2 regions of the Bacillus inaquosorum genome follow, and region 1 is predicted to be linked to the other one. Evidence: a T-box and tRNA genes for the amino acid it is inferred to sense, from the RefSeq annotation. Region 1 holds a T-box; the other holds one or more tRNA genes.
The links. A T-box is a leader RNA that pairs with one kind of tRNA and senses whether it is charged. The one in region 1 lies ahead of tyrS (tyrosine--tRNA ligase), so its partner is inferred to be a tRNA-Tyr.
Positions count from the first base shown of each region.

Region 2: it has a tRNA-Tyr gene. The T-box ahead of tyrS (tyrosine--tRNA ligase) is inferred to sense a tRNA for this amino acid. The anticodon was not compared.

Region 1 covers NZ_CP096592.1:3,951,815-3,967,880, forward strand. Annotated here, with positions in the region: gene M1M80_RS20035 (glycosyltransferase family 8 protein) at 1-757, opposite strand, end outside; gene M1M80_RS20040 (YwaF family protein) at 868-1,581, opposite strand; gene ywaE (tyrZ transcriptional regulator YwaE) at 1,732-2,247, shown strand; T-box leader at 2,242-2,454, shown strand; partial or broken gene tyrS (tyrosine--tRNA ligase) at 2,499-3,738, shown strand; gene M1M80_RS20055 (M28 family metallopeptidase) at 3,893-5,260, shown strand; gene M1M80_RS20060 (helix-turn-helix transcriptional regulator) at 5,304-6,143, opposite strand; gene M1M80_RS20065 (carboxymuconolactone decarboxylase family protein) at 6,212-6,595, opposite strand; gene M1M80_RS20070 (MFS transporter) at 6,582-7,796, opposite strand; gene ywaC (GTP pyrophosphokinase YwaC) at 7,935-8,567, opposite strand; gene M1M80_RS20080 (1,4-dihydroxy-2-naphthoate polyprenyltransferase) at 8,710-9,645, opposite strand; gene M1M80_RS20085 (hypothetical protein) at 9,805-9,939, opposite strand; gene M1M80_RS20090 (teichoic acid D-Ala incorporation-associated protein DltX) at 10,089-10,238, shown strand; gene dltA (D-alanine--poly(phosphoribitol) ligase subunit DltA) at 10,256-11,767, shown strand; gene dltB (D-alanyl-lipoteichoic acid biosynthesis protein DltB) at 11,764-12,951, shown strand; gene dltC (D-alanine--poly(phosphoribitol) ligase subunit DltC) at 12,968-13,204, shown strand; gene dltD (D-alanyl-lipoteichoic acid biosynthesis protein DltD) at 13,204-14,382, shown strand; gene M1M80_RS20115 (SDR family oxidoreductase) at 14,469-15,227, shown strand; gene M1M80_RS20120 (branched-chain amino acid aminotransferase) at 15,369-16,066, shown strand, end outside.
Region 2 covers NZ_CP096592.1:980,469-996,534, reverse strand. Annotated here, with positions in the region: gene M1M80_RS04950 (PfaD family polyunsaturated fatty acid/polyketide biosynthesis protein) at 1-611, opposite strand, end outside; gene M1M80_RS04945 (alpha/beta hydrolase) at 601-1,404, opposite strand; gene M1M80_RS04940 (MBL fold metallo-hydrolase) at 1,420-2,088, opposite strand; gene M1M80_RS04935 (acyl carrier protein) at 2,085-2,333, opposite strand; gene fabD (ACP S-malonyltransferase) at 2,350-4,662, opposite strand; gene M1M80_RS04925 (4'-phosphopantetheinyl transferase superfamily protein) at 4,729-5,508, opposite strand; gene M1M80_RS04920 (class I SAM-dependent methyltransferase) at 5,687-6,355, opposite strand; gene M1M80_RS04915 (MATE family efflux transporter) at 6,440-7,798, opposite strand; gene M1M80_RS04910 (acyltransferase domain-containing protein) at 7,841-8,797, opposite strand; gene loaP (antiterminator LoaP) at 8,950-9,507, opposite strand; tRNA gene M1M80_RS04900 (tRNA-Leu) at 10,581-10,662, opposite strand; tRNA gene M1M80_RS04895 (tRNA-Leu) at 10,944-11,032, opposite strand; tRNA gene M1M80_RS04890 (tRNA-Cys) at 11,040-11,110, opposite strand; tRNA gene M1M80_RS04885 (tRNA-Gly) at 11,116-11,190, opposite strand; tRNA gene M1M80_RS04880 (tRNA-Gln) at 11,238-11,309, opposite strand; tRNA gene M1M80_RS04875 (tRNA-His) at 11,319-11,394, opposite strand; tRNA gene M1M80_RS04870 (tRNA-Trp) at 11,419-11,492, opposite strand; tRNA gene M1M80_RS04865 (tRNA-Tyr) at 11,498-11,582, opposite strand; tRNA gene M1M80_RS04860 (tRNA-Thr) at 11,604-11,676, opposite strand; tRNA gene M1M80_RS04855 (tRNA-Phe) at 11,682-11,757, opposite strand; tRNA gene M1M80_RS04850 (tRNA-Asp) at 11,770-11,846, opposite strand; tRNA gene M1M80_RS04845 (tRNA-Met) at 11,861-11,937, opposite strand; tRNA gene M1M80_RS04840 (tRNA-Val) at 11,945-12,020, opposite strand; tRNA gene M1M80_RS04835 (tRNA-Glu) at 12,030-12,101, opposite strand; tRNA gene M1M80_RS04830 (tRNA-Ser) at 12,136-12,227, opposite strand; tRNA gene M1M80_RS04825 (tRNA-Asn) at 12,233-12,307, opposite strand; rRNA gene rrf (5S ribosomal RNA) at 12,317-12,432, opposite strand; rRNA gene M1M80_RS04815 (23S ribosomal RNA) at 12,546-15,473, opposite strand; rRNA gene M1M80_RS04810 (16S ribosomal RNA) at 15,643-16,066, opposite strand, start outside.

The sequences.
Region 1 (16,066 bases):
TTTCTCCGCCGCAGAAGTGGACAATGGCCGGGTTTTCTCTCGTTTCTCTATAAAGTTTCTGACCTAACAGCGTCGCAGGCGTTTTTTGTTTTAATATGATATAGGTTTGAGCGTTCCAGCGCGGATGAAGTTCATACCACTGATCATACAAGATCGCATTCAGTGCATCTTGATCGTGCAGCACAAGAAAGTCTTCAGACGGGTTTTCATTGATAAAGTTGATGACTTTTTCTGTGATGTTTTGCTTTCTCCAAGGTTCAAAATCAATAATCATGATACCTGAGTTAAAATACTTCCCTGTATCACTGACATTCATTTCTTTCAGGCGTTCATGCTGCCCCGCATCCTCAACAGCAGCAACCGTATATGGCGCAATATCCAAGTCCCACAGTTTCGAAATATCCTCAAGGATAATCGCATCACAGTCGATATAAATCATTCGTTTGATGCTCTCATCCTTAATTAAGTCAGGAATCGAAATGCGGTAATACGCCGCTTTTGTAATATGGCTGCTCTCTACCGCATGTTCATACATATTGGTATCCACTTCTAAAAATTCAATCGGGACGCCGAATTTCAATGTGGTTTCTTCCAGTCTTCTTTTGTTATCAGGCTTAATTCCACCATCAATGACGTATAATTTTATCTCTCTCTCCCGATCCATATTTGTCAATAAAGAAACGAACATCCCACCTAAATGACGAGCATAATTATCATCTGCGCATGACACGATATGCATAATTTCATCTTTCTTCAATGGTATTCATCTCCCTTTGTGTTGTACAAGTTACATTCCCGATTTCAGAAAATTAAACACTATTCTTCAATATTTTTTTAGACAGAATGTGCTATACAACAAAAAAGGTGTCACTTTTTGAACATGCGATATAGCCAATAAAGGACAAAAAAGCTTGCGATCGTAATGGCTTCAGCCGAAGCGATATACCACGGCCACGGCCCGAGAACATCCAGGAGAGAAGAACCGCCCGGTTTTTTCGTCAAATACATGTAATTCGCGCCAATCCAGCGGTCAAGCAGATAAATGCAGACTCCGTACACATTGACAATCAGGACGGTCACCCATAATGAGCGCTGGCCCATTCTGTAAGTGCCGACCACCGCCATCAGCAGGCAGGATAAAAACACAGACCCATGCGAAATAAAAAAGAGGATATATCGCACATGCGGAAATGAAAACATACCGAGGTCAGGTGTCAAAAGAGCCTGAATCGAGCTGCCGATGCCGACAAAATATAAAAATACAAACAGCCTCCTGCTTTTGGTCACCAGCATGATGGCTGACAAATACACCGACAGGTCACTAAGCTGGAGAGGCAATGAAGTGCGCACCGACCACCTGCCCGTGGCAATCATCCATATTTGATAGCCGATTTGCGAACCAAGCAACAGAAATACAAACAAATAGCGCAGAAACCGGCTGACATTAGGCCGCTTGACCGCCTTGCGGAACAGAAACAACAGAATGGCCAAAAGAGCGATAATCGCTAACGTCACCACATGCTCTGCTGAAAAAAGGTGAAACGGATCATGTTTATAGACGGATTGAACATATTTTTGCAAGATTGCACCCCCGTTTGTGGTCTTTTCTTTATTTTGGGGTTCTTGCGGCGTTTTTTATTCAACCGATATATTGGCTTGAAGTTCAAACCAAACTCTGTTAAAATTCATTTCATAGCTAATGATTCTGAAAATTTAAGGCAGGCCTAAAAAATGGAACGTTCCTATCAACATCAGCAGCTTCGGAAAGAAGAACATGACACACTTTCTAAGCTTAAACAAATGCCCGTTGAGTCACTGAACCTGGAAGCCATATCGATTGCGACGAACCTGTATCGGTCTGCGCAAAAGCTCCGTGTCAAAATGGAGACTGAGGTTCTTTCTTCTTATAAACTTTCTTGGACCGCTTTCTCCATTCTTTATGATCTATGGGTATGGGGGAAGCTCGAAACGAGAAAAATTGCTGAACTGTCAGGCATTTCAACAGCTACAGCAAGCAACGTGATCAAAACGCTCGAAAAAAAGAGTTTTTGCCGTAAAAGCATCGACACAAGAGATCGACGACTCGTGTTTGTCTCCATCACCGATTCCGGCAAACAAGCGATCGAAGAACTCTACCCGGAGTTTCACAAAGGGGAAGCAGAGCTCATTGCGGGAATGACGAAGGACGAACAGAAAACACTGACAGAGCTGCTTAGAAAGGTAGCTGACAATCTTCATACCACATAAGCTTTGACGGGAATCCAGTAGCGGTTTGTCTCCCTGTTTCAGAGAGCCGGCGGAAGGTGCGAGCCGGCACACAGGCAAACGTGAATTACCTCCCCGAGCTTTCTTTGTGAACCTTAGTAGCAAAGAACGGAAAACCGTTATTCGAATGAGCGGAAGACGATGTCTTCAACCAGGGTGGTACCGCGTGCATTGAGCCACGTCCCTTATCGGGATGGGCTCTTTTTTGTGTTTCTAAAAAAGGAGGATGAACGATGAAAATATTTGATCAGCTTACAGCTGCACAGCAAAAAGAAGTCGAAAGACAGCTTCAGTTATACATGACAGGCGCCCATGAGGTCATACCGCCCGAGGAATTAAAGGCGAAGCTCGTTAAATCGATTTCCACAGGCACACCGCTTAAAATTAAGCTCGGATTAGATCCATCTGCACCAGATGTGCATTTGGGCCATACAGTTGTGTTAAACAAGCTTCGCCAATTTCAAGAAAACGGCCACATTGTTCAGCTGTTAATTGGGGATTTCACAGGAAAAATCGGGGATCCGACCGGAAAATCAGCAGCCAGAAAGCAGCTGACTGATGAAGAAGTTCAGCACAACGCCAAAACATACTTTCAGCAATTCGGAAAAGTGCTTGATCAAGAAAAAGTCGAGCTTCACTACAACTCGAAATGGCTGAAAACATTGAATCTGGAGGATGTCATTGAATTGGCAGGCAAAATAACGGTAGCCCGCCTGATGGAGCGCGACGACTTTGAAGAACGCATCGCCATGCAAAAACCGATCTCACTCCATGAATTCTTTTACCCGCTGATGCAGGGATACGATTCCGTTGTTCTCGAAAGCGATATTGAATTAGGCGGAACAGATCAGCATTTCAATGTGCTGATGGGACGGCATTTCCAAGAACGATACGACAAAGAAAAACAAGTTGTCATCCTTATGCCGCTCTTGGAAGGCTTGGACGGCGTTGAAAAAATGTCGAAGTCAAAACACAACTACATCGGCATTGACGAACATCCAAACGACATGTACGGAAAAACAATGTCACTGCCCGACAGCCTCATGAAAAAATACATTCATTTGGCAACGGACTTAGAGCTTGAAGAGAAAAAAACAGCTTGTGAAAGACTTAGAAACCGGCGCCGTTCATCCAAGGGATGCCAAAATGCTTTTAGCCAAAACGATTGTCCGAATGTATCACGGAGCAGAAGCCGCTGAAGCTGCCGAACACTCGTTTAAAACAGTCTTTCAGGAAAACAGCCTGCCTGAGGATATTCCGGCTGTGAAATGGGAAGGCGAGAAAGCGCCAGCGGTTGTCGATCTGCTCGTCACATTGAAGCTTCTCTCTTCGAAGAGCGAAGCGCGCCGCATGATTCAAAACGGCGGTGTCCGAATCAACGGAGAGAAAATAACAGATATCCATGCTGATGCAGAGGTAAAGGAAAATATGATCATCCAAGTCGGCAAACGCAAGTTTTTAAAACTTCAATAATCTAATATCCAGAAACGCTTATGACCCTTCATTCATAAGCGTTTTTTTGCAGGTATAAAGCACTGTCTTTTCAAAAACGCTCTCCATTTTGCAGGAAATACCTTTAGCATCCCGAAATAATCCTCATCCATACATTAGGGGAGGTTTATTTTCGATGAAAAAGCTTTTGACTGTAATAACGATGGCTGTTTTAACTGCCGGAACGGTTCTCTTGCCGGCACAGAGTGTCACCCCTGCCGCCCGCGCTGTTCAAATATCAGATAGCGAGCGAGAGCTCCCATTCAAAGGAAAGCGTGCGTATTCCACCATTTCTCAGCTCAGTGAAGCAATCGGCCCCAGAATAGCCGGAACTGCCGCTGAAAAAAAGAGTGCCTTATTGATCGCCTCAACCTTGAGAAAATTAAAGCTTGATGTGAAGGTTCAACGATTCGGTATCCCTGACCGGCTTGAGGGAACGCTGTCTTCAGAAGGACGCGACATTCTTCTCCGGGCGGCATCCGGCTCAGCCCCGACTGAGGAAAAAGGGCTGACGGCTCCGCTTTACAATGCCGGCTTAGGTTATCCAAAGGACTTCACCGCTGACGCCAAGGGCAAAATCGCCTTGATTGCCAGAGGAGATCTGACATTTTACGAGAAAGCCAAGAACGCCGAAGACGCCGGAGCGAAGGCTGTCATCATTTATAACAACAAAGAAAGCCTCGTGCCTGTGACGCCAAACCTGTCGGGAAATAAAGCCGGCATTCCTGTCGTTGGAATTAAGAAAGAAGACGGTGAAGCCCTTACCCAGCAAAAAGAAGCCACCTTAAAACTAAACGCATTCGCAAACCAAACCTCCCAGAACATCATTGGTATCAAAAAACCAAAGAACATCAAACATCCAGACATTGTGTACGTGACGGCCCATTACGACAGTGTTCCTTTTTCGCCCGGAGCAAATGACAACGGCTCAGGAACCTCTGTCATGCTGGAAATGGCGCGCGTTCTAAAAAGCATTCCTTCTGACAAAGAAATCCGCTTTATCGCTTTCGGCGCTGAAGAGCTCGGCCTGCTCGGCTCCTCTCATTATGTAGAACATCTATCGGAAAAAGAGCTGAAACGAAGTGAAGTGAACTTTAACTTAGACATGGTAGGCACAAGCTGGGAGAATGCGTCTGAGCTGTATGTCAACACATTGGACGGCCAATCTAACGCTGTTTGGGAATCCAGCCATACGGCCGCTGATAAAATTGGGTTTGACAGCCTGTCTCTGACACAGGGAGGATCATCTGATCATGTGCCGTTCCACGAAGCCGGCATTGATTCCGCCAACTTTATTTGGGGAGACCCGGAAACCGAAGAGGTTGAGCCTTGGTATCATACTCCTGAAGACTCGATCGAGCATATCAGCAAAGAACGCCTCCAGCAGGCGGGCGATCTTGTGACAGCCGCTGTCTATCAAGCTGTGAAAAAAGAGAAGAAACCGAAAACCAATAAGAAACAAATGAAGGCCAAAGCCTCTGACATTTATGAAGATATTAAATAAGAAAGACGGCACTTGATGCCGTCTTTTTAAGGTAATGAGCTATTTAGCTGTCTATAAGTAAAGCTTTCAGTTTATCTGCCGTATTTTCTTTCTCTAACGGCCGATAAATGGTCAGTTTCAAATCCGGTGAGTCATAAATTTGCAATGTCATATGCTCCATCACCATTGTGCCCGCTGCCGGGTGATGAAGCACTTTTTCTCCTGCGTGTGTGCCTAACACTTCGTGGTGGTTCCACCATTTTTTAAATTCTGGACTTACTTCAGTTAACTCATCGATCAGCTCTTTTATCCATGCTTCCCCGAGAAAGCGGCTGGCTGTCGATCGAAATTGTGCGATGAGTTTTTTGGCGTGGCTTTCCCAGTCGTCCAGCAGATTCCGGTACTCTTTCGACGTGAAACATCGCCATATGGCGTTCCCTTCCTTTCTGCCCATTTGGCCAAAATCGCCGAACACAGCACACGCCGCCGTGTTCCAAGCAATAACGTCCCACTTTTCGTCAGTCACATAAACAGGGCAATTGGTTAAATGATCAATAAAGTGCCGCACAGCCAGAGGAAGGCTCTTGTTTTCCTCATCCTGATCATCTAAAAGAACATGATGTCCTGCCAACAGAAAGACATGGCGTTTTTCCTCGTAATTCAATTTGAGCACTCTTGATATGCTTTCCAGTACCTGTGTCGATACCCGAATATCCCTTCCCTGCTCCAGCCATGTGTACCATGTGACACCGATACCGGCCAGCTGGGCCATTTCCTCTCTTCTTAAGCCTGTCGTTTTCCTTCTGGTGCCTAAAGGCAATCCGAATTCTTGCGGAGAAAGCTGCGCCCTTTTTAATTTTAAAAATTCACCAAGTTCTTTCCGTTTTTCTGCCATACCGTCCACATACACACTCTCCTCCTGCATAGAATTTCCTATTTGTATTCTACATAAAAAAGGAGAAGGTTTTTATATTATTTGTTTCGTTCTGCAAATACTTCCGCAGCCACAGGCAAAATGGTATTCAGCGCATTCGGGAATCCTGAGTAAATAATCATCTGCATCATCACTTCTATGAGTTCTTCTTGTGTCCATCCGACATTTAGGGCTCCGTTAATATAGAATTTTAACTGTTGCGTATTGCCCAATGCAGTCAATCCGGCAACTGTTGCTAATAATCTGGATTTCAGATCAAGGCCCGGTCTTGAAAAAATCTGTCCGTAATTAAACTCCACAGCAAGCACACCAAGGTCCGGAGCGATGGATTGTTTAAAACTGTCTACGATCGCTTCATAGTTCTCCTCATCAATTTGTTTTAGAATATCTAACCCTTTTTTATAATGTTCACTTGTTTGCACCAGCTTCTATCTCCCTTCTGATATCGCTTTGTTTAGCAGCTCGATTTATGGTAACCCTTGAACTGAAGGCAATACCAATCATGATCATCCCTAGAATACAAACGCCGTTCCAATGAAACAGCATCCAGACTGCACCGCCTGCATACGACCCCAAGGCGCCGCCTAAAAACGTGCTGACCATAAAGATGCCATTCAATCTGCTTCTCATATCAGCGGACAACTGGAAAATCTCCGCCTGACATGCCACCTGGTTCGCCTGAATGCCCATAGTGATGAATAAAGCGCCCAGCACAATCACAAGCATTGAGGTCCGGCCCGCCATTAACAATACAAATGACAATAAGGTAAAAGACATACAAAGCTTGTTGGCAAAAGCCGCTCCTTTTTGATCAATAATCCGGCCGATCAGAGGAGTCGCAAAAGCCCCGCCAATCCCCACCAAACCGATTGTTCCGGCAGTCTGGCTGCCAAACGAGAATGGCGGTTCACTCACCATAAACACTAACGTCGTCCAAAATAAACTGAAGGCGCCGAACATGAAGCCTTGGTTTACACATGCTTTTCTTAATGCTTTCTCCTTGATCAAAAGCGGAAATAATGAAGAAATGAGTTTTCCATAACCAACGGCATGTGTCCCTTTGCTTTTCGGAAAGCAGAAGCGAATGATCAGCATAATGATGACGGCTGCTGCACAGGCAAGCCAATACATCACACGCCAGCCATATTGGGCATCTATCGCCCCGCTGACCACTCTCGCACCTAATATTCCGCAAACCAAGCCGATAGCTACGTTTCCGAGTACTTTTCCTCTATTCTTGTCATTTGCTAAACCTGCCGCAAACGGCACAAGGATTTGAGGAATAATCGTGAAGAACCCCAGCAATAAATTTGTGATGACCAGCCATGAAAAGCTTACAGCTAACGCTGAAGCGGCTGAGCAAACCCCCACTAAGAACAGCAGGCCCACAATGAAGCGGCGGCGTTCAAATAGATCTCCCAATGGAACAAGCAGCAGATTCCCCGCTGCATAGCCGATCTGCGCCAATGTAGCAATCATCCCAGCTTGTGCCGCTGTCACATGAAACGTGCCTGCCATGCTGACAAGCAATGTTTGATTGAAATAGACATTAGCGACAGTAAACCCGCTAGTCACCGCCATCAGAAAGATCAAACCTCTCGATAATGAAATGGAATGTTTCATGTTTGCCTCCTTTCTTCATGCATGATAAAGCAGGTGCAATCATAGAAACAGAAGTGAGTTTATACTGGTATAGAAAGTACTAGCAAAGCAAAAAAGCGAAACCTTGTCAGGCTTCGCTTTTGTAAAATATAACGTTCATCAATCCACTTCTTTCTTAATCCCAAGCATTTTCTCATCTAAATAATGGGCGATCTCCGCGGCTTCCTTTAGCTCATCTGTTAATTGCTTAGGAACGTCATTGTTTAATTTATAGTAAATTTTATGTTCAAGGCTCGCCCAGAAATCCATCGCGATCGTCCTGATTTGAATTTCTGCTTTGACGTATTCCACACGGTTCGTTAAATTCACAGGCATCTCAATGATTAAATGCAGGCTTCGGTAGCCGTTCGGTTTTGGCGTCTGAATATAATCCTTCACCTTTACGATTCTCAAATCTTCATGCTGCTTTAAGACGTTAACGACATTATAAATATCAGAAATAAAGGAACAAATGATGCGCACACCGGCAATGTCGTTGATGTGCTCCTTCATTTCCTTTGTCGTAATCTCACAGCCCTTTCTCATTAATTTATTCACGATGCTTTCAAAGCTTTTGACACGGGATTTCGTATGTTCAATCGGGTTGTGTCCGTGAATGAGGTTATATTCCTGGCTGATAATCGAGAACTTTGTATCCAGCGCATCGAGCGCAAATTTATAAACTAATAATTCATTTTTCCAATCTTCCATTACCGTTTTTAAATCGTCCATATGTGTTACAGATAAATCCATTTTCGTCATCTCCTTTAACGGATCTTTATCCGCTGCCCATGTACTAGACGTGCCTGCCTGGTGCAAGGTTCTATGAATTTTTTTACAAAATACTGTCGAATGTAACAAAAAAAGACCGCACGAAACGGGCGGTCTTTCGGTTTTATCGGAAGTAGCTGATCAATAATCCGATCGATAGCAGGAATCCGAAAAATGTATTCGTTTGGGCTGTTGATTTCATTGCGACAATCATATTCATCGGCAATTCTTTTTGGACGAAGCCCTTCACTGCCTGAACCGGCTTAGGCACGCTCAAAAAGACGACAAACAGCCACGGGCTTGCGGCACCGGTAATGACCAAGCCGACAACCCAAATATAAGCGACAGCAAACGACGCAGCTAAGAGAGTGACAGCTCCCTTATGCCCCATCAAAATCGCCAATGTTTTGCGTCCGCCTTTTTTGTCCTCTTCAATATCGCGGATGTTGTTCGACAGGTTAATCGCGCCGACAAGAATCGCAATCGGGATCGAAATCAAAATGCTTTGCATATTGATTTTATCTGTCTGAATGAAAAACGAAATCAGCACAAACACTGAACCCATGCAAATGCCTGAGAATAGCTCACCGAACGGCGTGTATGCAATCGGCAGCGGACCTCCTGTATACAGGTAGCCAATCGCCATGCCGACAAGGCCGATCACAGCGAGCCACCAGCTGCTGCTTGCGCAAATATAGACACCAAGCAGAATGGCAATCCCGTATGATGCGAGGGCTAATTGCAAAATCGTCTTAGGCTTCATTCCGTGGCGTACAATCGCACCTCCGATTCCGACAGATTCTGCTGTATCTAGCCCGCGTTTAAAATCGTAGTATTCATTAAATAAGTTCGTCGCAATTTGGATCCATAAGCAAGAAAACAGCATAGCCAGAAACAGCAGCAGATCAACCTTCACATAAAACATCGCCAAAACCGTTCCGAGCAGCACAGGCACAAACGATGCGGTTAACGTATGAGGACGGGTTAACTGCCAAAGGATCTGCCCCATGCTTTCTTTTTCCGGCGCTGTCTGACCCTCACCCTTATTTGTTTGGTTCATCTTCCTCTTCCTTTCTATTAAAAGGCTTACTTTTTTTCAGCCGGCAGCTTGAAAAACTCCTTTTGCTTCCTTATCTATCATAATGACTTCTCCTTCATTTCACAAGATACCGCAAGAAGGCGTTTTCTTTCTTATTATACGCTTTCCGCCCCGATTTCATTAGGTTTCTGCTTTCACCCGAACGAATAGGTACAGAAAAATTTTTTTAAGTACATTATGCTTTTTAAAAGTTAAAAAGATCTTTTGACTCCATGTAGGTTTTCCTTTATTATAAATCAGCTCGAGACTTTCCATTCTTGCCCTTGCAGGTATAAAGTTTCATTTTCAAAAGCAGACGCCGATATATTATTTTGAGGGAGATTAGGGAAAAAATGAAACTTTTTGAGCATCTAATCGTCAAATACTCATGTGATTGTCGAAAAAACGGGAAGGGAATTTTTGATATGCTGCAATTGATGAAACAGCTGTATGAAAAGCCCGCTGTCAAGTGGACATGTCATACAGGATTTTATTTGATGATACTGCTTGTTTTGTTTTTTATGTATGGTTTTCACACCGCGAATACCGGTTCATATATTTATAACGATTTCTAATTGGAGAGAGAATAACTATGAAACTTTTACATGCTATTCAAACACATGCGGAATCTTATCCGCAAACCGATGCCTTCCGCTCTCAAGGCCAGTCGCTCACGTATCAGGAATTATGGGAGCAGTCTGACCGAGCGGCTGCCGCGATTCAAAAACGCATTTCCGGGGAAAAGAAATCTCCTATCCTTGTGTACGGCCATATGGAGCCCTGCATGATCGTTTCCTTCTTAGGAAGCGTCAAAGCGGGACATCCTTATATTCCGGTTGATCTGTCCATTCCGTCCGAGCGGATTGCGAAAATTATCGAAAGCTCTGGAGCAGAATTGCTGATCCATGCAGCCGGACTTTCAATTGATACAGACAGCCAGCAGATTCAGACGGTTTCAGCAGAAGAACTGCTGGAAAACGAAGGCAGCTCTGTCAGCCAAGATCAATGGGTCAAGGAACACGAGACGTTTTATATTATTTACACTTCCGGAAGCACGGGAAATCCAAAAGGCGTGCAGATTTCCGCGGCGAATCTTCAAAGCTTCACAGACTGGATTTGTGCAGACTTTCCAGTCAACGGAGGAAAAACATTTTTAAACCAAGCGCCGTTTTCATTTGATTTATCTGTCATGGATCTTTACCCATGCCTTCAATCAGGCGGGACTTTACACTGCGTGACAAAGGATGCTGTGAATAAGCCGAAAATCTTATTCGAAGAGCTGAAGAAGTCCGGGCTGAATGTGTGGACATCAACGCCTTCCTTTGTGCAGATGTGCCTGATGGACCCAGGTTTTTCACAAGACCTGCTGCCTGATGCAGACACATTTATGTTTTGCGGAGAGGTTCTACCGGTTTCTGTGGCAAATGCGCTGCTTGAGCGTTTTCCGAAAGCAAAAATCTTTAATACGTATGGTCCGACTGAAGCGACAGTGGCTGTCACATCCGTTGAAATTACAAGTGACGTCATCAGCCGCAACGAATCGCTTCCAGTCGGCTTCGCCAAGCCAGATATGAACATTTTCATTATGGATGAACAGGGACAGCCGCTTCCTGATGGAGAAAAAGGAGAAATCGTCATTGCAGGGCCGAGCGTAAGCCGAGGCTACCTTGGTGAGCCAGAGCTGACGGAAAAAGCGTTTTTCTCTTATGAAGGACAGTGGGCATACCGGACTGGCGATGCTGGCTATATCCAAGATGGTCAGATTTTCTGCCAGGGACGTTTGGATTTCCAAATTAAACTTCACGGCTACCGAATGGAGCTTGAGGAAATTGAGTTCCATGTCAGACAGTCTCAGTACGTTCGTTCTGCTGTTGTGATTCCGTATCAGCCAAACGGAACAGTCGAGTACCTGATCGCTGCTGTTGTGCCTGAGGAGCATGAGTTCCAGAAGGAGTTCCAGCTGACAAGCGCCATTAAAAAAGAGCTTGCCGCTTCCCTTCCGGCATATATGATCCCGAGAAAATTCATCTATCAGGATCACATTCAAATGACGGCCAACGGCAAAATTGACCGGAAGCGCATCGGCGAAGAGGTTCTTGTATGACGCCTTACAGCTCGTTTTTATTCTTTATACTGCTTGGCATTCTTCTTCTGCCGACGATCATTCTCGGCCTGAACGGAAAAAGATTTCAAGCATACAACATGTTCATATCTATCATTATATTGGCTTTAATTTTTTCGCACGACTTACATGGGGTCATCGCACTGTGTCTGTTTACGATATGGCAGGTGCTCTTGATCAGCGGCTATCTGGCGTACCGGCAGAAAGCGAACAGCGGCTTTGTCTTTTGCGGAGCTGTTATCGCGGCGATTCTGCCTTTATTCTTGTCAAAAATATGGCCGTTTCTTTCACACCCGCAGCCGCATCACCCGCCACATAACCTGATCAGCTTTTTAGGGATTTCGTATTTAACCTTTAAAGGCGTTCAGCTGATTATGGAAGCAAGAGACGGTCTGCTGAAGGAACAGCTGCCGCTGCACCGCCTACTGTATTTCATCCTGTTTTTCCCGACGATTTCCTCCGGTCCGATCGACAGATACCGCCGGTTCGTCAAGGATGAACAGAAGGCTTGGACGAAAGAAGAATACGCCGACCTATTGTATACAGGGATTCATAAGATCTTTATCGGTTTCCTGTACAAGTTTATTATCGGCTATGCAATCAATACGTACTTCATCATGAATCTTCCCGCGATCACGCACAATAAGATTCTTGGGAACCTGCTGTACATGTACGGCTACAGCATGTATTTATTCTTTGATTTCGCCGGCTACACGATGTTTGCCGTCGGGGTCAGCTATATCATGGGCATTAAATCACCGGAAAACTTTAATAAACCGTTTATCAGTAAAAATATTAAAGATTTCTGGAATCGCTGGCATATGTCTCTGTCATTTTGGTTTAGAGATTATGTGTTTATGAGATTCGTATTTTGGATGACAAAGAAAAAGTGGATCAAAAACCGTATGGCTGTCTCAAACATCGGGTATTTCCTGCTGTTTATGCTGATGGGGGTTTGGCACGGGCTTGCGCCGCAATATATCATCTACGGCCTCTATCACGCCTTGCTGATGACGTGTTACAACTTTTTCGAGAAGTGGAATAAGAAATATAAATGGCTGCCGTCCAACCGCTGGACAACCGTTCTCGCTATTGTGATCACGTTCCACTTCGTTTGCTTCGGGTTTTATATTTTCTCAGGAAAATTATTTCATCACCACCATTAAAGGAGATTAGAAAGCTATGGATTTTAAACAAGAGGTATTAGACGTTTTAGCAGAGGTTTGCCAGGATGACATCGTAAAGGAAAATCCTGATATTGAAATTTTTGAAGAAGGTTTGCTTGATTCTTTTGGAACAGTAGAATTGTTGCTTGCGATTGAAAACCGTTTTGATATTTTAGTGCCGATCACTGAATTTGACCGGGATGTTTGGAATACGCCTAACAACATTGTAAACCAGCTGTCTGAGTTGAAATAATGAAAAAGCGTTTTTTCGGTCCAATTATTTTGGCGTTTATTCTATTCGCAGGCGCCATCGCAATTCCATCTTCATGGCTGACAGGCTTCATCACCGATAAACGGGTGAAAGAGTCAGCAACAGCCTTGAACCCAAGTATGTTTCAAGGGCTTTATTTACAAGATCAAATGCTCAAAGATCCGACATATCTTCCGATTTACGGGTCTTCTGAGCTTTCCCGGCTGGACGAGTTCCACCCATCTAATTATTTTCAAGTAAACAATGAGGGGTTCACGCCATACCTTGTCGGCAAAGGCGGGTCCCAGTCATTGATTCATTCTTTAAACTTCGCTGCCCATATGGATCAGCTGAAGGGCAAAAAAATCGTATTCATCGTGTCTCCGCAATGGTTTATTAAGCGCGGGTCTGATGAACAGCATTTCGCCCCGAACTATTCTGCGCTGCAAGGGCTAGATTTGGCATTTAACGAGCAGATCGACCCTGATGTGAAAAAGAAAATGATGAAACGCATGCTGCGCTTTAAGGCCGTGCAAAACGATGCGATTCTTTCCGAGCTGTACAAAGCAATGGTAAACGGCCAGACATGGAAAGCAAACGCGCTGAAGCCGGCGGCAAAAGTCTATTACAGCATGCTGGAAAAGAAAGACATGTATTATTCAGCGATGGAATCATCCGGGCCAAAGCGTTATATCTCGCAGTCAGTAAAGGATAAGTCATGGTCTGAATTAAATAAACTCGCAGATCAATCAGGCAAACGCCACTCCGGATCTAACGATTTTCATATCGACAATCCAGTTTATAAAAAGCTGAAGCCGAAAGTGCCAAAGCTGAAAGGGAAAAACAAAGGAAGATCGTATGCAGTGTCACCGGAATACGGCGACTTTGAAATGATGCTTGATATCCTGAAGGATGCGGGTGCAGAGCCTATGTTTGTCACCATCCCTGTTAACGGAAAATGGTACGACTACACAGGCTTCCCGAAAAAAGGCCGCACCGACTATTACAAAAAAGTGAATAAACAGATTAGAGCGAAGGGCTTCCAGGTTGCTGATTTTTCAGGACATGAATATGACCCGTATTTCATGAAAGATACCATCCACATCGGCTGGAAAGGCTGGGTGTACGTCGATAAAGCAATTGACGAATTTTATAAAACCGGAAAAGTCACTTCATCCTGAGCATCTCGTAGGACGCTGCTGCATATTTCCTGCTAAGATTTGAAATAGTAAAGGAATCACAGCCAACTAGTAAGAGGTGTACATTAATGAAGATGACAGGCAATACGGTTTTAATTACAGGGGGTTCCGCAGGCATTGGGCTTGAACTGGCCAAGCGGCTGCTGGAATTCGGCAATGAAGTCGTGATTTGCGGACGCAGCGAAGCGCGGCTTTCAGAAGCGAAGCAGCAGCTCCCAAACATCCATACAAAGCAATGTGATGTTGCAGACCGTTCGCAGCGGGACGCATTGTTTGAATGGGCTCTAAAGGAATTTCCGAACCTGAATGTTCTCGTCAACAACGCCGGCATTCAAAAGGAAATCGACTTCAAAAAAGGGACAGAGGAGCTTTTTGTGGACGGAGATGAAATTGAACTTAATTTCCAAGCGCCTGTCCATTTATCAGCCCTTTTCACACCTCATTTGATGAAGCAGCCCGAGGCGGCAATCGTTCAGGTCACGTCCGGCCTTGCATATAACCCGTTAGCTGTTTATCCGGTGTACTGCGCAACAAAAGCGGCGCTTCACTCGTTCTCGCTTACACTCAGACACCAGCTTCGGGATACGAGCGTGGAAGTGATTGAAATGGCGCCGCCTATGGTGGACACGGGATTAAACCAAAAATCACGCGATAAACAAGGCCTGACATACCGGGGCATTTCAGCTGAAGAATATGTTCAATATTTCTTGGACGGCTTGAAAGAAGGCAAACAAGAGATTACAAATGAACGTGTTGAAGGTCTTCGGAATGCCACTCGCGCCGATTATGACAGGGTGTTCGAACAAATGAACACGCAGGAGAATTAATTTCTCCTGCTTTTTTCTTATGAATTTCTTACAAATTTGAGCAAACCTATTGCGAATATTTGTTGAAGGTATACAATAGAATATAAATTATTTTCAAATAAGTTTGATAATATAAACAATTTAACAGCAGGGAGATTGACCATGACTAAACAAACGATTCGTGTTGAATTGACATCAACAAAAAAACCGAAACCAGACCCAAATCAGCTTTCGTTCGGAAGAGTGTTTACAGACCACATGTTTGTAATGGACTACGCGGCGGATAAAGGATGGTACGACCCAAGAATCATTCCTTATCAATCTATTTCAATGGACCCAGCGGCAATGGTATATCACTACGGCCAAACCGTGTTTGAAGGGTTAAAGGCTTACGTGTCAGAGGATGACCATGTCCTGCTTTTCAGGCCGGAAAAAAATATGGAGCGCCTGAATCAATCAAACAACCGCCTCTGCATCCCGCAAATCGATGAAGAACAGGTTCTCGAAGGCTTAAAACAGCTTGTCGCGATCGATAAAGACTGGATTCCGAATGCGGAGGGCACGTCCCTTTATATCCGTCCGTTCATCATCGCCACCGAGCCTTTCCTTGGTGTTGCGGCATCTCATACGTATAAGCTCTTTATCATTCTTTCTCCGGTCGGCTCATATTACAAAGAAGGCATCAAGCCGGTCAAAATCGCTGTTGAAAGTGAATTTGTCCGTGCGGTAAAAGGCGGAACGGGAAATGCCAAAACCGCAGGGAATTACGCTTCAAGCTTAAAAGCGCAGCAGGTAGCCGAAGAGAAAGGATTTTCTCAAGTACTCTGGCTGGACGGGATTGAAAAAAAATACATCGAAGA
Region 2 (16,066 bases), 1.3 Mb from region 1:
TCCTCAAAGGCTTTATAGGATTCCTCTAAACAGAGGCGTTGTTGCGGGTCCATCCTTTCTGCTTCCTCTGAAGAAATATCAAAAAAGCCGGCATCAAATTGATCAATATGCGACAACATGCCGCCCCATTTACTGACTGACCGATTTTTCTGGACTGCCTCTGGTGTATAGTACGTCTTTTCATCCCACCCCCTGCGTCGAACTTCTTTAATGCAACATTCCCCCGCTTTGAGATGAGACCACAGATCTTCAATATTTTCTGAGTCAGCAAACTTCCCTGATATTCCAATAATCGCAATATCCATAGATGAATCGCTGTTTAAAGCAGACTCAGGAGAAGGGTTTTTTTCTTCCTCTGCCGAGTATAGTTCCGCTATATGTTCAGCCAATTCGGGAATGCCACGAAAATCAAAGATTACTTCAACACCCAACTCTAATCCCAGACTGTTATTAACAGCTTCAACAAAGTCAACTGCTTTTATGGAATTCATACCCAGTTCCAGAAAGCTTTTATTGAGATCAATGGGCTGATCCTGCTCACCAACCACCTGAATAAACTCTTCAACTAATTTCTCTTTAACCGGGTTTTGTACCCTTCGATCATGCTTCATCTACCATTCGCTCCTCCTCTCTAAGTGAAAAAGCAAGGATCTGTTCAGCCACCTTCCGCCAATCGGGGTCCAGCATCATATCATGGCACATTTTCGGAAAAATAACCGGCTCTGTTTGATAAAAACGCCCAATGGACTGCGTAGTTTTTTTTGAGATCATGGTATCCCCATCAGTGCCCAATACCAAAAGAGGAACCTGGGCTACTGTATTTTTGGGGACCACGCGTTTTAGGCAATCACGGCTAGCTTTTGTTGATTCTGGTTGCAGCTTCCCGACTAAAGAAGCCTGCAGTTCTTCTGGTGTCTCGCCAGACAAAAATAAATCCACTGGGAAGACAGTGGTTTTTCCCTGATTATATAAAGAGAGTTGGCGAAATTTCTTAGGATGCATCAACAGTAGCCGAAAAAAATCCTTAAACATTCCCCCAGGTGGGATTGAAGCAATAAGTACAGCTGCCTCAATCCTGTCCGGATGCTGATGCATCACTTTTTGAACAACTGCTCCTCCCATGGAATGACCAATAATAATGGGTTTTTGCTCTAGGGTTTCTAGCACGTTGTACACATCTTCTACGTAGTCTTCCATCGTAAAGGTATGTAGATTTCCACGCCCCTCACTATGGCCGTGCCCACGAAAGCTTAGGGCATAGGACTGGAAACCATGAGATTGAAAAAAAGGAAGGAAATTTTCCTTCCAGCACCAGGCCGCATGATTTGCCCCATGAACAAAGAGAAGTGGTGGTGTTTTAGGCATCCCAGTGGGGTTTGCATGTATGACTTCAAGTTCTCCCATATTGCCCCTTCCTTTCTATTGAAAATCAAAGATGCCACGTTGATTTTTTCGCATGCGAAATTTAATAAAATGTTCGCGGTTTAGTTGAAGATAAATGTTATTCTTACGGAGATGCCCCATCGTCTTTCCCGGTGACATACCAAACGAGTGCCCCGGAAAGATACGGACATCATCTTCTATTTCCGCTTTTATTCGTTGTATGCTAAGATACATCGCTTCTGGAGAACCGCCAGGCCTGGGACAGACACCGCATCCTTCTGTAAACAGGGTATCACCTGTAAAAAGGCTTTTATCCAGTTGGAAACACATGCTACCCATAGTATGACCAGGGGTCAGCAAGCAATGAAACGGCAATTCTCCCAATAAAAGACGGTCATTATCATTGATAGCATTCAATCGTTTACATCGAAAACCTGATGCATCAATTTCCTTTTGGGACAAAAATACATCCGGTTGCATAAGATCGCTTAGTGCTGGTACCAGATTGACATGATCATAATGAGAATGAGTCAAAAGAATAGCTCGGAGATTAGCATGTTTTTTTTCAAGTTGCTGGGTGATTCTATCTAATTCCCATGCTGGATCAACTACAATAGCATTTCTGGTGTTTGGCTCCACAATCAGATAGGTATAGTTGATAAAAAAGTGATAGCTCATTTTTAGGGAATATAGATTATAAATCATGCATGCTGCATTTTTTCATAAAGGATTTCCGCCAAACCCCCGAGGTTCCGGGCTTCCGACAATTCAATTCTAGGAATTTGCAAGGAAAGAGCTTCTAATGTCTCCATAATAATCTCGGCACGATCTACGGAATTGGCACCTAAATCCGCCAATCGGTCATCCCATTGAAAGTGATGTTGTTCAAGTTCCGGTACAATCTCACGTGTATGCTTTACTAATATAGAAAAGATGTCTTCTTTTTTCATTTATTTTTTCTCCTTATCATGTAATAGTTTGATATGCTAGGGATTCTTTTACAGGCAGAAGCTGCTGAAAACGTTCAGTCAATAGCTGTGCCGTTTCATCCATTAAATATTTTCCGATGTGATCCGCGTGACGGTTCCGCCAGTTTTCTAACTCCGTCCCTTTGACCCACTCGTTAAAGGAACCTAAGGCGGGTCCGCAATGAATTTGATAATCTACTTTGAATTCCGGATTACCACTTAGAGCCAGTTGATTACTATAGTGGAAGTACCATTTAAAGATCGCCGCCATTTTATGTTTTGGGTTGTTTTCGATCTTCTGTAATTCTTCCGGCGAGTAGTGAAGTTTTACTTTTGCATATACCTCTTCATAAGGGCATTTAAAATATAATTCTTCGATATGGTGCCGCGTTTTTTCATCAATCGCTTCCCAAGATTCATAGTGGCGGTATAATTCCCAAAGTTTATTGGCACGGGCAGGGAAGAACACTCCTTTTTTCAACACTTGAATTTTGGAGCCAAGTTCAAACAGATCCCCAGCCGGCGCATAATCAGTATCCTGTACATTCATTTGTTGCAACAAATCTTTTACAGCATCGCTGGTGTTCGCTTCCACGGTACATTGATTAACAGAACCTGTGAGTATATATGCTGCTCCAAGGGTAAAAGCCGCAGCAGCAGCCTCAGGGGTACCAATGCCACCTGCCGCACCGATACGAATCTCTTTTTTATAGGCGTATTTTTCTACAAGACGATCCCGTAACCGAATAATGGTCGGCAACAACGCATAGGAAACGCCACTGTCTGTATGTCCGCCTGAATCAGCTTCTACAGTAATGTCATCTGCCATGGGAACCTGCCGAAGCCATTTCGCTTCCTGGGAAGTGATTCCCCCTTCCATTTCCAGCTTATTCAGCAGGCGTTCAGGGGCAGGGCTTAAGAAAGCCTCAGCGACTTCCGGCCGGGAGATTTTGGCAATGATGCGATTGTGGCATCCAATTGAGCCATCAGCAGAGGGCTTTAAGCCTTTCGCCCGATAGATGATTAAGGCAGGCGTCATACCTAGAAAAGCGGAGGCCTCAATGACATTCACGCCATTTTTTAAAAATAGATTAACGATTTCTTCTTCCCTTTGCGGATGATTAAACTGGTGAACTAGATTAAAACCATAGGGTTCCCCCTGATATAACTCCTTTTGAATCGTGACAATAGCCTGTTCTATTTCCGTTAGTTTCAACCCGCCACTTCCAAAAAAACCCATCATACCCTCTTTGCCGACACGCACTACTAAACTAGTTGAGGAAATGCCCCGATACATCCCGCCAGTTAAGTACGCATATTTGAGGTTATAATCCTTCTTAAAACTGTCACTCCCCAGGGAAGAAGCTGTTAAGCGGGAGGGTATATCAGGCGACGGCGCTTTTTCAGCCGTCTTTTCAATCTCTTCTATAACTAGTGTTGGCTTGTCCTCTACGATCAAAGGACTTGCTTTCCTTTTAATTTGGTTAACTAAATTGGTTAAGACATGACCCGGCCCAAGTTCTAGATAGTCCGTTTCCCCTTTGCCCATTAAATATCGGATACTTTCCGTCCATTTCACAGGATGATCAATTTGTGCAATGAGATTATCCTTAATATTTTCCCCATACGGTCTTGCCTCAACATTAGATATGATAGGAATGGCTGGGGCAAAGAAAGAAAATTCATCCAAGTAGTCAGAAAATTCCGATTTAACTTTTTGCATATAACGAGAATGAAAAGCACCACTTGTGTTTAGCGGGACAAACAACTGGACATTTGGTGTCTGCTCAAAGATCCCCTTTGCTCGCGTAATATCTTCTTGTGAACCGGATAAAACCATTTGTGTCGGTGAGTTGTAGTTGGCAATATCCAGTTGAGCCAACCCGTTTAAGGCCAAAACTTCGGCAATCTGCTGTTCATTCAAGCCAACAACTGCCGCCATCCCGCCGCCATAGCATTGACTCATCAACTCGCCTCTTTTTTTAACCAACTTAAGACCTGTTTCAAAATCAAATACCCCTGCGGCAAAAAGAGCATTATACTCTCCCAGACTGTGTCCTGCCAAATAATCCGGCTTTTCATTCGCTTCCTTTATCCTTTTTAAATAGTGAAATGCATTAACGACAAACAATGCAGGCTGCGTATATTGGGTTTTCCCTAGACTCTCCTCTGGGTTTTCCAAACATAATGTCTGAATGGAATACCCCAGTATATCATCGGCCTGCTTAGTTAAATGAGGGAATTCTGTAAATAATCCCTCGCCCATTCCCTTTTTCTGAGACCCTTGTCCTGGAAAAACATAAACGGTCATTATCTTATCCCCTTCTTTTTTAGTTTTCAAAATCATATAACATCGGGTTATTGGCATACCATCAATCTATGTATTTATCCTCTCCAATACTGGCGTTACCTGAGATAATAAGCGGTAAATAGAGTCTTTTGGCCAATCAACTCCTTTTGGATGGGTAATGGAACAAATATAAGATGTAAAAAAAAACGAGGTGGCACAATACTGTGGAAAGTTTTCAAAGTAGCTTGTTACCACAGGATGGGCTACCTCCACTGTACGAATGGCAAAGATGTCAATCGGGGATGTAAACCCCGTTTTCAACACTTTAGACAAGCTTTCTTTGACTGTCCAGAAAAGGGTGAGCGAATGAACTGAAGAAAAAGGCAGTGATTGTATCAAACCATGCTCTTCAGCCGTCATCTGACCAGCCAATACCGCTTGTTTATCCGCTTGAAGCCGCTCAATATCAACACCTAGTGGGCAGGTATCCGGATATGCGAGTGCCATGCCTAAATCATCACAATGAGAGATGGTGACTTGAATTGCTGACCTGCCTGGAAAGTGAACAACCGGTTGATGGAAAATCCCCGGTTCAATTGCAATTGCACTTAATTTCTCTTCCCCACTTAGCAGTGATACAGCATTTTTTCCTGCATATCTGCCCGCCAGGTAGCTTTTTATTCTCCTATTAAACTGCAATTGGCTAAAATAGACCCTTTCCTTTGGATGAAGAAATGATTTTGTTTGTAGATAATCGTGAAATGAGTCTGAATAGCATAGGCAACAAGTCGATGGAAAGTCCTGTTCTTCCTCCCTTTTAAAAGCCAGGCGGGTTGTCCACAGCATCGGCAAGTTTTCATTGTGCATCCTATTCATCCTTTCTCACCAGTGAAATATGCTTTATCTAAACTTATAGCTATCAAAATCATTTCAATGCATGATAATCAAAACCCCGATTTTGAAATAAAAAAGAGAGTCTCGAAGAATAAGTTCCTTTGACTCCATCAAAATATCAATATCTATTTTCATTTACAAACGCTGTCAACTATCTCTCTAACCATGCCTCTATTCCAATGAGACCTTCTTTTAAGTCACATGTCTCAAAGTTACTCTCTTTGACGAATGCCATAAACTTCTCTTTCGTATAGGCTTGCTTAATCACTACATTTCGAAACATCCACTTAATAATCATGGCATTCAGTCCTTTGAATCCCATATCATCCGTTACAAATTTATTGATATCTGCTTTGGGCACATCCCCTTTAAAATCGATGATAACTGCCTTACCTCCCGGTTTTAATACTCTTTTCATCTCATTTAGTGCTATGACCGGTTGAGCAAAATTCTTAAAAGCCGCCCGGCAAACGACCAAATTAAAGGATTCATCATCAAACGGGATCTGTGCCGCATCACCATGACGAAAATCAACGTCCACCCCTGCTTTGCCGGCATTGTTCTGTGCCATGTGTACAAACTTATCGCTAATATCCACCCCGGAAATCTGAAAATTCCCTAACTTAGCCAGTTCAATCGATAAATAGCCAGGACCAGGAGCTAGCTCCAGCACAGAATCCCCATCAGATAAGGCCTTTAAAACCTTTTTCGCATCCCGTGTATATTTTTCGATTTTTTTCTGTGTGTTCTTCGCATACCAAGTACCAATAACACCGTTCATACCCGGTCCCTTGTAACTCTTGGTTGGATTTTCAGACATATCTCATCACTCCTTCAAAGATAATATTTTCCCTTCTCCTGTGACCTGAGCTTCAAAAGTTAGCCGCTCAGCGGTCTAACTCATTTAAGATGGCATAACTCCCTGTGTTTTCATTTCTTTAACATCCAATTTTTTCTTCCATAAACCAGATAGATAATATAACCAACTGCATATTGCCAACGCGATAAAGCTAGTTAGAACTGCGAACCATACGCCCGTTACTTTAAAGCCCGCTTGTGTAAGTATCGCTGCAGCAGGCACCCTGATTACAAGGAGGGAAGCTAAGGAAAAAACTAAGGTGACCCCTCCTTTTCCAGCCCCGTTAATGATGCCATTACAAGCATATAAAAGTGTAAAAAGGAGATAGCCAAAGCAGATGATTTTCAAATAATCCGCACCAATCGTGACAATAGATGGGGTAGTTATAAAGATCCTTATAATCCATTCAGGGAAGAGAAAACAGGACAATGCTATTAAAAATGTAAATGGAAAATTAATGAGTAGCCCCCAATGAAAAAGACTCTTGATTCTCTCCAGTTTCTCCCCCTGCACCAATTGTTTTGTTAGGATCGTCATAGCAATCATAACCGCAATTGCCGGTAGTGCCACAAGGGAATCAATTCGGCTAATGATATAGAATGCCGCTGTCGCATCAATCCCAAAAGGATTGACAAAAATAATAATGCATGTGTACCCCAAAGCCAATAGAAACTGTTGTATAAAAACAGGGATGCTTATCGGTAATAATGGAACTAGGATGTCGCGATCCCATCTTAATTTTGTCGGTTTAATGAGTAAGCCTTTATAATGTCGTAAGAGATAGCCCACAGAAACGATGATAGCAATAATCGAAACAATAAAAGAAGCAAATACTGCCCCATATAATCCTAACTTAGGAAAGGGACCGATCCCTATAATCCACATGGGGACCAGCACTAAATTTCCAGCTGTGGCAATCACAATAAAAAGCATCCGTGCAAACGTATACCCAACATCCCTCAGCAGGGATGTAATTAAAAATGAGAAATACATAATAGTGAAACCAATGGCCATAATTTGAAGATATCCTATTGCCAGTTCAATAATACCCTCAGGTGTTCCCAGCATTTTTAGAATCCATTGAGCACCAAGATAAATTCCCACTGACACAAGCAGTACTATAAAGATGGCAAAAGACCATGAGACATTAATTTGTTTTTGCACCACATCATCTCGATTTTTCTTAGAAAGAAAACGCTGTAACATGGGTGTTGAAGTTAATTTTGCCGCTCCGTTAGCGATTGCTGACATTGCCAAAATGATAGGAAAGCAAGCACCTACCGCAGCTACTGCCTTACCGCCAACTAATTGCCCAACCCAAATTATATGAATAAGACCATCAACCATAACCAGAGCACTTTCAATAAAAATTGGAAAGGCCAACTGAATAATTCTTTTATTCACTCTATTATCTTCCTCCTTAGTCTTTTTTGATTCATTTTCACATTATTGGACACTCTTGGTATACACACTTTCTAATGCCCTGACGTTATCAGTATATGGTGAAAGAATACTAAAAATAGATATATCTGTACGATTCCTAAAATGAGCTTTGGCTAGGTTGGCTAATGTGCCTGAAGGCCCTAAATCTATCAAAATTGTCCCTCCATGATCCACCGCTTCTGTTAAAGCTCTAATAAAATGGATTGGCTTTTTTAGCACATTCCAAAAATACTCAGCAGTCAAATGTTCTAGTTTTTTCCCAGTCACAGAGGAATAAAACGGAAGACACGGTGATTTAAATGATATTTGAGACAAACTCTCTTGAACTGCTTCGCTCGCCAATTCAATATGCTCAGAATGGAATGGAATTGTTACAGGTAGCTTATGATAAGTAATTTCTTTTAAGCGAAGATATCGCTCCACCGTATTTATTCCTTCCTGATTAGCACTTATTACAAAATGGGATTCATTGTTAATTGCAGCGAGATTGGCATGATGATGAAGAATTGGAACCTCATCATAAATTTTATGTGTATCTAGGATCGCCATCATTCCTCCCGGTGAACTGAACTTATTCAATAGCTGAACTTGATCTATCAAAATATTTAGAACCTCTTCTGGATGGAAAACATCAGCCACTACAGCAGCAGCATATTCACCCATACTAGACCCTATTACCGCATGAGGACGTATCCCTTTTGAAACCAGCAAACGAGCCAAAGCAACTTCTGTTATAAAAATTGCAGGGTGCGTATAGAACAAGTCACTAAAAATATCGCTTTTTAAACGATGTTCATTGTAGATATAATTAATTATCGATTTTCCAGTGGCTTTTTGAAATACCGCATCCAGCTGACCCATGTTTTTACTGAAAATCGATTCATGTTCATACAACTCCCTTCCCATTTTAAAGTATTGAGTGCCTTGTCCCGAAAACATAAAAATGATTTTTTCCTTCATAACCTCATCACACCTAACAATAGACACCACTCCCCTGATAAAATTAGCTAAAGTCTGACATACAAAAAGTCCCCTTTCCAAGAGAAATATGAATTTTCCCTTGGAAAGGGGGCTAATTTACAAGTTTAAATTTTTAAATATTAAGACTTTATTTAGCTGTCTCTGGTTAACACTTCAACTCCCACATCAACCAATTTTATTACTCCCATAAAATTCAACTCAATTTTGGCTCTGTTTTTACGCTTATCGATTTTTTTTATAATTCCTTCAAGACCCTTTAAAGGACCAGAAATGACAGTTATTTCTGAATTTTCTTTATAAATTTGCGAAAAACCAATTGTTTCATTTTGTTGCAATAACTGAAGAATTGGCGCGATCTCTTTTTCTTCAATCGTGCAAAAGACACTAGTTATATTATGACTCACATCGTCTACCAGATAATCAGTTTTATATTTATATGAATTAAGAAGACGGAAACATCTTGGTATTTTTTTGAGTCCATAGTATATGTCTATATTCATATACGTATTAAGAAATACATACCCTGGGAATAAAAGTCTACTTGCCTCATATAGTTTACCTTGTCGCTTTTCTCGTATCTTTCTTTTCGGAACAATTACCTCAATTATTAATTCAGCAAAATACTTTTTGATCAAACATTTCACAATTTCTTCTTGACCTGTTTCGACATAAAGGACATACCAAGACATTCAAATACCCATCCCTTTCAACATTTGAATAAAGGCATAGCTTCGCCCTATCGTCCAGGAGTAACCAGCACTACGCTAACACTCTCTATTATCCCCTTAGTCCATTAACGTGCCGAAACAACGATTAACTTTCTGTGGTTCTTTTTATGTGAAATAGAACAAGTATAGGTCCCCGGAAAAGAAAAAACAGTTGAAGTATTACACAGCGTATACAAAAATATTTAGTTAGCTTAAAGTAAACTTTTAATGAGTAATACAACATTTGTTCTATCCTATTTGTAATTCCATTTACAGTTAAAGTTTACTAATAATTCTTCTAAATGTAAATATGAAATATCGAAAAATTCATAAATACGGATACTTTGTGACAACATAGGAATTATAATACTATGCACGGTAAAAGACAAAATTGTTAGTAATGCTAAAAATAAATCTGGTATAAAGTTTCATGTAGAGAAGCGCACAAGATTAAGTAATTATATGTTATAAAGAATGCTTCTTGCGATAGCCTTATCTATTTCAAGTAAACAGTAGAATTGGGTTGCTAAATTAAAAGGTTACCTGCTTATACCTTTTGTTTCTTTTACATAAACATGTATGAAGACCAATAATCTTAGTTTTTTTAAAAAATTTATCCTTTTCAAAAAAAGCCTCTAAGTATGGAGTAACAGTCACTTCTGATAAGTGGCTTTACATTATCTATACATAGAGGGCATAATATCAGGATACAAGGTTGAAGCCTAGGTTTCTTTAATTGGTAATATTACTTTTATTTGCTTTGATATGTGGAAGAGTTTGTTTCATGTTTTTTGGAGACTGAACAGGCGGTACCTCTTTTCACCTTTCCAAGTAAGAAACAGGCACAGGCAACGTAGCCAGATATCTACGTCCTAACAAGTCAGTCGATATGCAACTGAAAATCTGCAAAATAACAATACAAAGGAAGCTTTTGTAAGTGGGCCACAGTAACACCGACCTTACTAATATTATTATGTGCAAACAAAAAAAGATAGGTAATTACCTATCTTCATTCCATAATAATAAACTGATATATCTTGTTAATACCAAGTATATACCGGTGGTCGGGGTCGAACCGACACTCCAGAAGGAACACGATTTTGAGTCGTGCGCGTCTGCCAATTCCGCCACACCGGCAAGTTTTTCGTCGTATCTAACCGACGAATATAAATATATCATGGATCTTTTAAAGTGTCAACGTATTTCAAAAAAGTTTTTTTGGAAATATAATAATAAAAAAGTGTTAAGAGACTTAGCTAAACATAATGGCTCAAGCAGCTTTATGATCATGTATCGGAACTTAGCTGCTTATGATAAATCAAAGCAATAAAAAAATGATCTACTTGAGTAGATCATTAATATGATTAGTTATAGTTTAAACACGTAAACACCAATTCAACTTACCAAGTAAGTAAAATTGGTGCCGAGGGCCGGACTTGAACCGGCACGGTAGTCACCTACCGCAGGATTTTAAGTCCTGTGTGTCTGCCAATTCCACCACCCCGGCAAAAGAAAGGCGACACCCGGATTCGAACCGGGGATAAAGGTTTTGCAGACCTCTGCCTTACCACTTGGCTATGCCGCCGTAATTGGAGCGGAAGACGGGATTCGAACCCGCGACCCCCACCTTGGCAAGGTGGTGTTCTACCACTGAACTACTTCCGCATCTTAAGGAACTTAATACATCATATGCAGTTGATATAAAAGTGAGACTGGGCTAGCTGGATTCGAACCAACGCATGACGGAGTCAAAGTCCGTTGCCTTACCGCTTGGCTATAGCCCAATGATAATATGGGGCGATTGATGGGAATCGAACCCACGAGTGCCAGAGCCACAATCTGGTGCGTTAACCACTTCGCCACAACCGCCATAATCTCAAGATGTCATAAATTTGGCAGGGGCAGTAGGAATCGAACCCACACCGGAGGTTTTGGAGACCTCTGTTCTACCGTTAAACTATGCCCCTATAAATGGTGGAGGGGGGCAGATTCGAACTGCCGAACCCTGAGGGAGCGGATTTACAGTCCGCCGCGTTTAGCCACTTCGCTACCCCTCCACATTAAGTTTTGAAAAACAGTGCCGGCAAGAGGACTTGAACCCCCAACCTACTGATTACAAGTCAGTTGCTCTACCAATTGAGCTACACCGGCATAGGTGGTGGCTCGGGACGGAATCGAACCGCCGACACACGGATTTTCAGTCCGTTGCTCTACCAACTGAGCTACCGAGCCTTATTATTTAAATGGCGGTCCGGACGGGACTCGAACCCGCGACCTCCTGCGTGACAGGCAGGCATTCTAACCAACTGAACTACCGGACCGTATTGAATTATTTTGGTTGCGGGGGCAGGATTTGAACCTGCGACCTTCGGGTTATGAGCCCGACGAGCTACCGAACTGCTCCACCCCGCGATGATAATGGTGGAGGATGACGGGCTCGAACCGCCGACCCTCTGCTTGTAAGGCAGATGCTCTCCCAGCTGAGCTAATCCTCCATCATATAATGACCCGTACGGGATTCGAACCCGTGTTACCGCCGTGAAAGGGCGGTGTCTTAACCGCTTGACCAACGGGCCCAGACTTTCAATTGTGATTATGTATAAGTATCAGTGGCGGAGAGCAAGGGATTCGAACCCTTGAGACGGAGTTGACCGCCTACACGATTTCCAATCGTGCTCCTTCGACCACTCGGACAGCTCTCCAATAATGGCTCCGCAGGTAGGATTCGAACCTACGACCGATCGGTTAACAGCCGATAGCTCTACCACTGAGCTACTGCGGAATGAAGTCTGCCTGGCGATGTCCTACTCTCACAGGGGGAAACCCCCGACTACCATCGGCGCTGAAGAGCTTAACTTCCGTGTTCGGTATGGGAACGGGTGTGACCTCTTCGCCATCATCACCAGACAATTTCAGTGACATTTAACATTATACTATGTATTCTTGAGAAAATCAAGTGTTTTTTGTAAAAACTTATTCTCTCAAAACTAGATAACAGATGTGACATCATGATTAGAAATGTGGTTAAGTCCTCGATCGATTAGTATCTGTCAGCTCCATGTGTCGCCACACTTCCACCTCAGACCTATCAACCTGATCATCTTTCAGGGATCTTACTTCCTTGCGGAATGGGAAATCTCATCTTGAGGGGGGCTTCATGCTTAGATGCTTTCAGCACTTATCCCGTCCGCACATAGCTACCCAGCGATGCCCTTGGCAGAACAACTGGTACACCAGCGGTGCGTCCATCCCGGTCCTCTCGTACTAAGGACAGCTCCTCTCAAATTTCCTGCGCCCGCGACGGATAGGGACCGAACTGTCTCACGACGTTCTGAACCCAGCTCGCGTACCGCTTTAATGGGCGAACAGCCCAACCCTTGGGACCGACTACAGCCCCAGGATGCGATGAGCCGACATCGAGGTGCCAAACCTCCCCGTCGATGTGGACTCTTGGGGGAGATAAGCCTGTTATCCCCGGGGTAGCTTTTATCCGTTGAGCGATGGCCCTTCCATGCGGAACCACCGGATCACTAAGCCCGACTTTCGTCCCTGCTCGACTTGTAGGTCTCGCAGTCAAGCTCCCTTGTGCCTTTACACTCTGCGAATGATTTCCAACCATTCTGAGGGAACCTTTGGGCGCCTCCGTTACCTTTTAGGAGGCGACCGCCCCAGTCAAACTGCCCACCTGACACTGTCTCCCCGCCCGATAAGGGCGGCGGGTTAGAAGGTCAATACAGCCAGGGTAGTATCCCACCGATGCCTCCACCGAAGCTGGCGCTCCGGTTTCCAAGGCTCCTACCTATCCTGTACAAGCTGTACCAACATTCAATATCAGGCTGCAGTAAAGCTCCACGGGGTCTTTCCGTCCTGTCGCGGGTAACCTGCATCTTCACAGGTACTATAATTTCACCGAGTCTCTCGTTGAGACAGTGCCCAGATCGTTGCGCCTTTCGTGCGGGTCGGAACTTACCCGACAAGGAATTTCGCTACCTTAGGACCGTTATAGTTACGGCCGCCGTTTACTGGGGCTTCAATTCGCACCTTCGCTTACGCTAAGCGCTCCTCTTAACCTTCCAGCACCGGGCAGGCGTCAGCCCCTATACTTCGCCTTACGGCTTCGCAGAGACCTGTGTTTTTGCTAAACAGTCGCCTGGGCCTATTCACTGCGGCTCTCTCGGGCTTGCACCCTAACAGAGCACCCCTTCTCCCGAAGTTACGGGGTCATTTTGCCGAGTTCCTTAACGAGAGTTCTCTCGATCACCTTAGGATTCTCTCCTCGCCTACCTGTGTCGGTTTGCGGTACGGGCACCTCTCACCTCGCTAGAGGCTTTTCTTGGCAGTGTGGAATCAGGAACTTCGCTACTATATTTCGCTCGCCATCACAGCTCAGCCTTATGGGAAACGGATTTGCCTATTTCCCAGCCTAACTGCTTGGACGCGGATATCCAATACCGCGCTTACCCTATCCTCCTGCGTCCCCCCATTGCTCAAATGGTGAGGAGGTGGTACAGGAATATCAACCTGTTGTCCATCGCCTACGCCTTTCGGCCTCGGCTTAGGTCCCGACTAACCCTGAGCGGACGAGCCTTCCTCAGGAAACCTTAGGCATTCGGTGGAGGGGATTCTCACCCCTCTTTCGCTACTCATACCGGCATTCTCACTTCTAAGCGCTCCACCAGTCCTTCCGGTCTGGCTTCACAGCCCTTAGAACGCTCTCCTACCACTGTTCGAAGAACAGTCCGCAGCTTCGGTGATACGTTTAGCCCCGGTACATTTTCGGCGCAGAGTCACTCGACCAGTGAGCTATTACGCACTCTTTAAATGGTGGCTGCTTCTAAGCCAACATCCTGGTTGTCTAAGCAACTCCACATCCTTTTCCACTTAACGTATACTTTGGGACCTTAGCTGGCGGTCTGGGCTGTTTCCCTTTCGACTACGGATCTTATCACTCGCAGTCTGACTCCCAAGGATAAGTCATTGGCATTCGGAGTTTGACTGAATTCGGTAACCCGGTAGGGGCCCCTAGTCCAATCAGTGCTCTACCTCCAAGACTCTTACCTTGAGGCTAGCCCTAAAGCTATTTCGGAGAGAACCAGCTATCTCCAGGTTCGATTGGCATTTCACCCCTACCCACACCTCATCCCCGCACTTTTCAACGTGCGTGGGTTCGGGCCTCCATTCAGTGTTACCTGAACTTCACCCTGGACATGGGTAGATCACCTGGTTTCGGGTCTACGACCACGTACTCATGCGCCCTATTCAGACTCGCTTTCGCTGCGGCTCCGCATCTTCTGCTTAACCTTGCACGGGATCGTAACTCGCCGGTTCATTCTACAAAAGGCACGCCATCACCCGTTAACGGGCTCTGACTACTTGTAGGCACACGGTTTCAGGATCTCTTTCACTCCCCTTCCGGGGTGCTTTTCACCTTTCCCTCACGGTACTGGTTCACTATCGGTCACTAGGGAGTATTTAGCCTTGGGAGATGGTCCTCCCGGATTCCGACGGAATTTCACGTGTTCCGCCGTACTCAGGATCCACTCAGGAGAGAACGAAGTTTTGACTACAGGGCTGTTACCTCCTATGGCGGGCCTTTCCAGACCTCTTCATCTACCTCGTTCTTTTGTAACTCCGTACAGAGTGTCCTACAACCCCAAGAGGCAAGCCTCTTGGTTTGGGCTAATCCCGTTTCGCTCGCCGCTACTCAGGGAATCGCATTTGCTTTCTCTTCCTCCGGGTACTTAGATGTTTCAGTTCCCCGGGTCTGCCTTCTCATATCCTATGAATTCAGATATGGATACCACTCCATTACGAGTGGTGGGTTTCCCCATTCGGAAATCTCCGGATCAAAGCTTGCTTACAGCTCCCCGAAGCATATCGGTGTTCGTCCCGTCCTTCATCGGCTCCTAGTGCCAAGGCATCCACCGTGCGCCCTTTCTAACTTAACCGTTAAAAAGAATCACTATGTGATATCTTGTCTTACTAATTGAATGTGATGTCTACTGTTATCTAGTTTTCAAAGAACACGTTTCGAAGGAATGATCCTTCAAAACTAAACAAGACAGGGAACGTTCTGTTTATAAGACCCAAGGTCTTATATTCCGTAAATATCCTTAGAAAGGAGGTGATCCAGCCGCACCTTCCGATACGGCTACCTTGTTACGACTTCACCCCAATCATCTGTCCCACCTTCGGCGGCTGGCTCCTAAAAGGTTACCTCACCGACTTCGGGTGTTACAAACTCTCGTGGTGTGACGGGCGGTGTGTACAAGGCCCGGGAACGTATTCACCGCGGCATGCTGATCCGCGATTACTAGCGATTCCAGCTTCACGCAGTCGAGTTGCAGACTGCGATCCGAACTGAGAACAGATTTGTGGGATTGGCTTAACCTCGCGGTTTCGCTGCCCTTTGTTCTGTCCATTGTAGCACGTGTGTAGCCCAGGTCATAAGGGGCATGATGATTTGACGTCATCCCCACCTTCCTCCGGTTTGTCACCGGCAGTCACCTTAGAGTGCCCAACTGAATGCTGGCAACTAAGA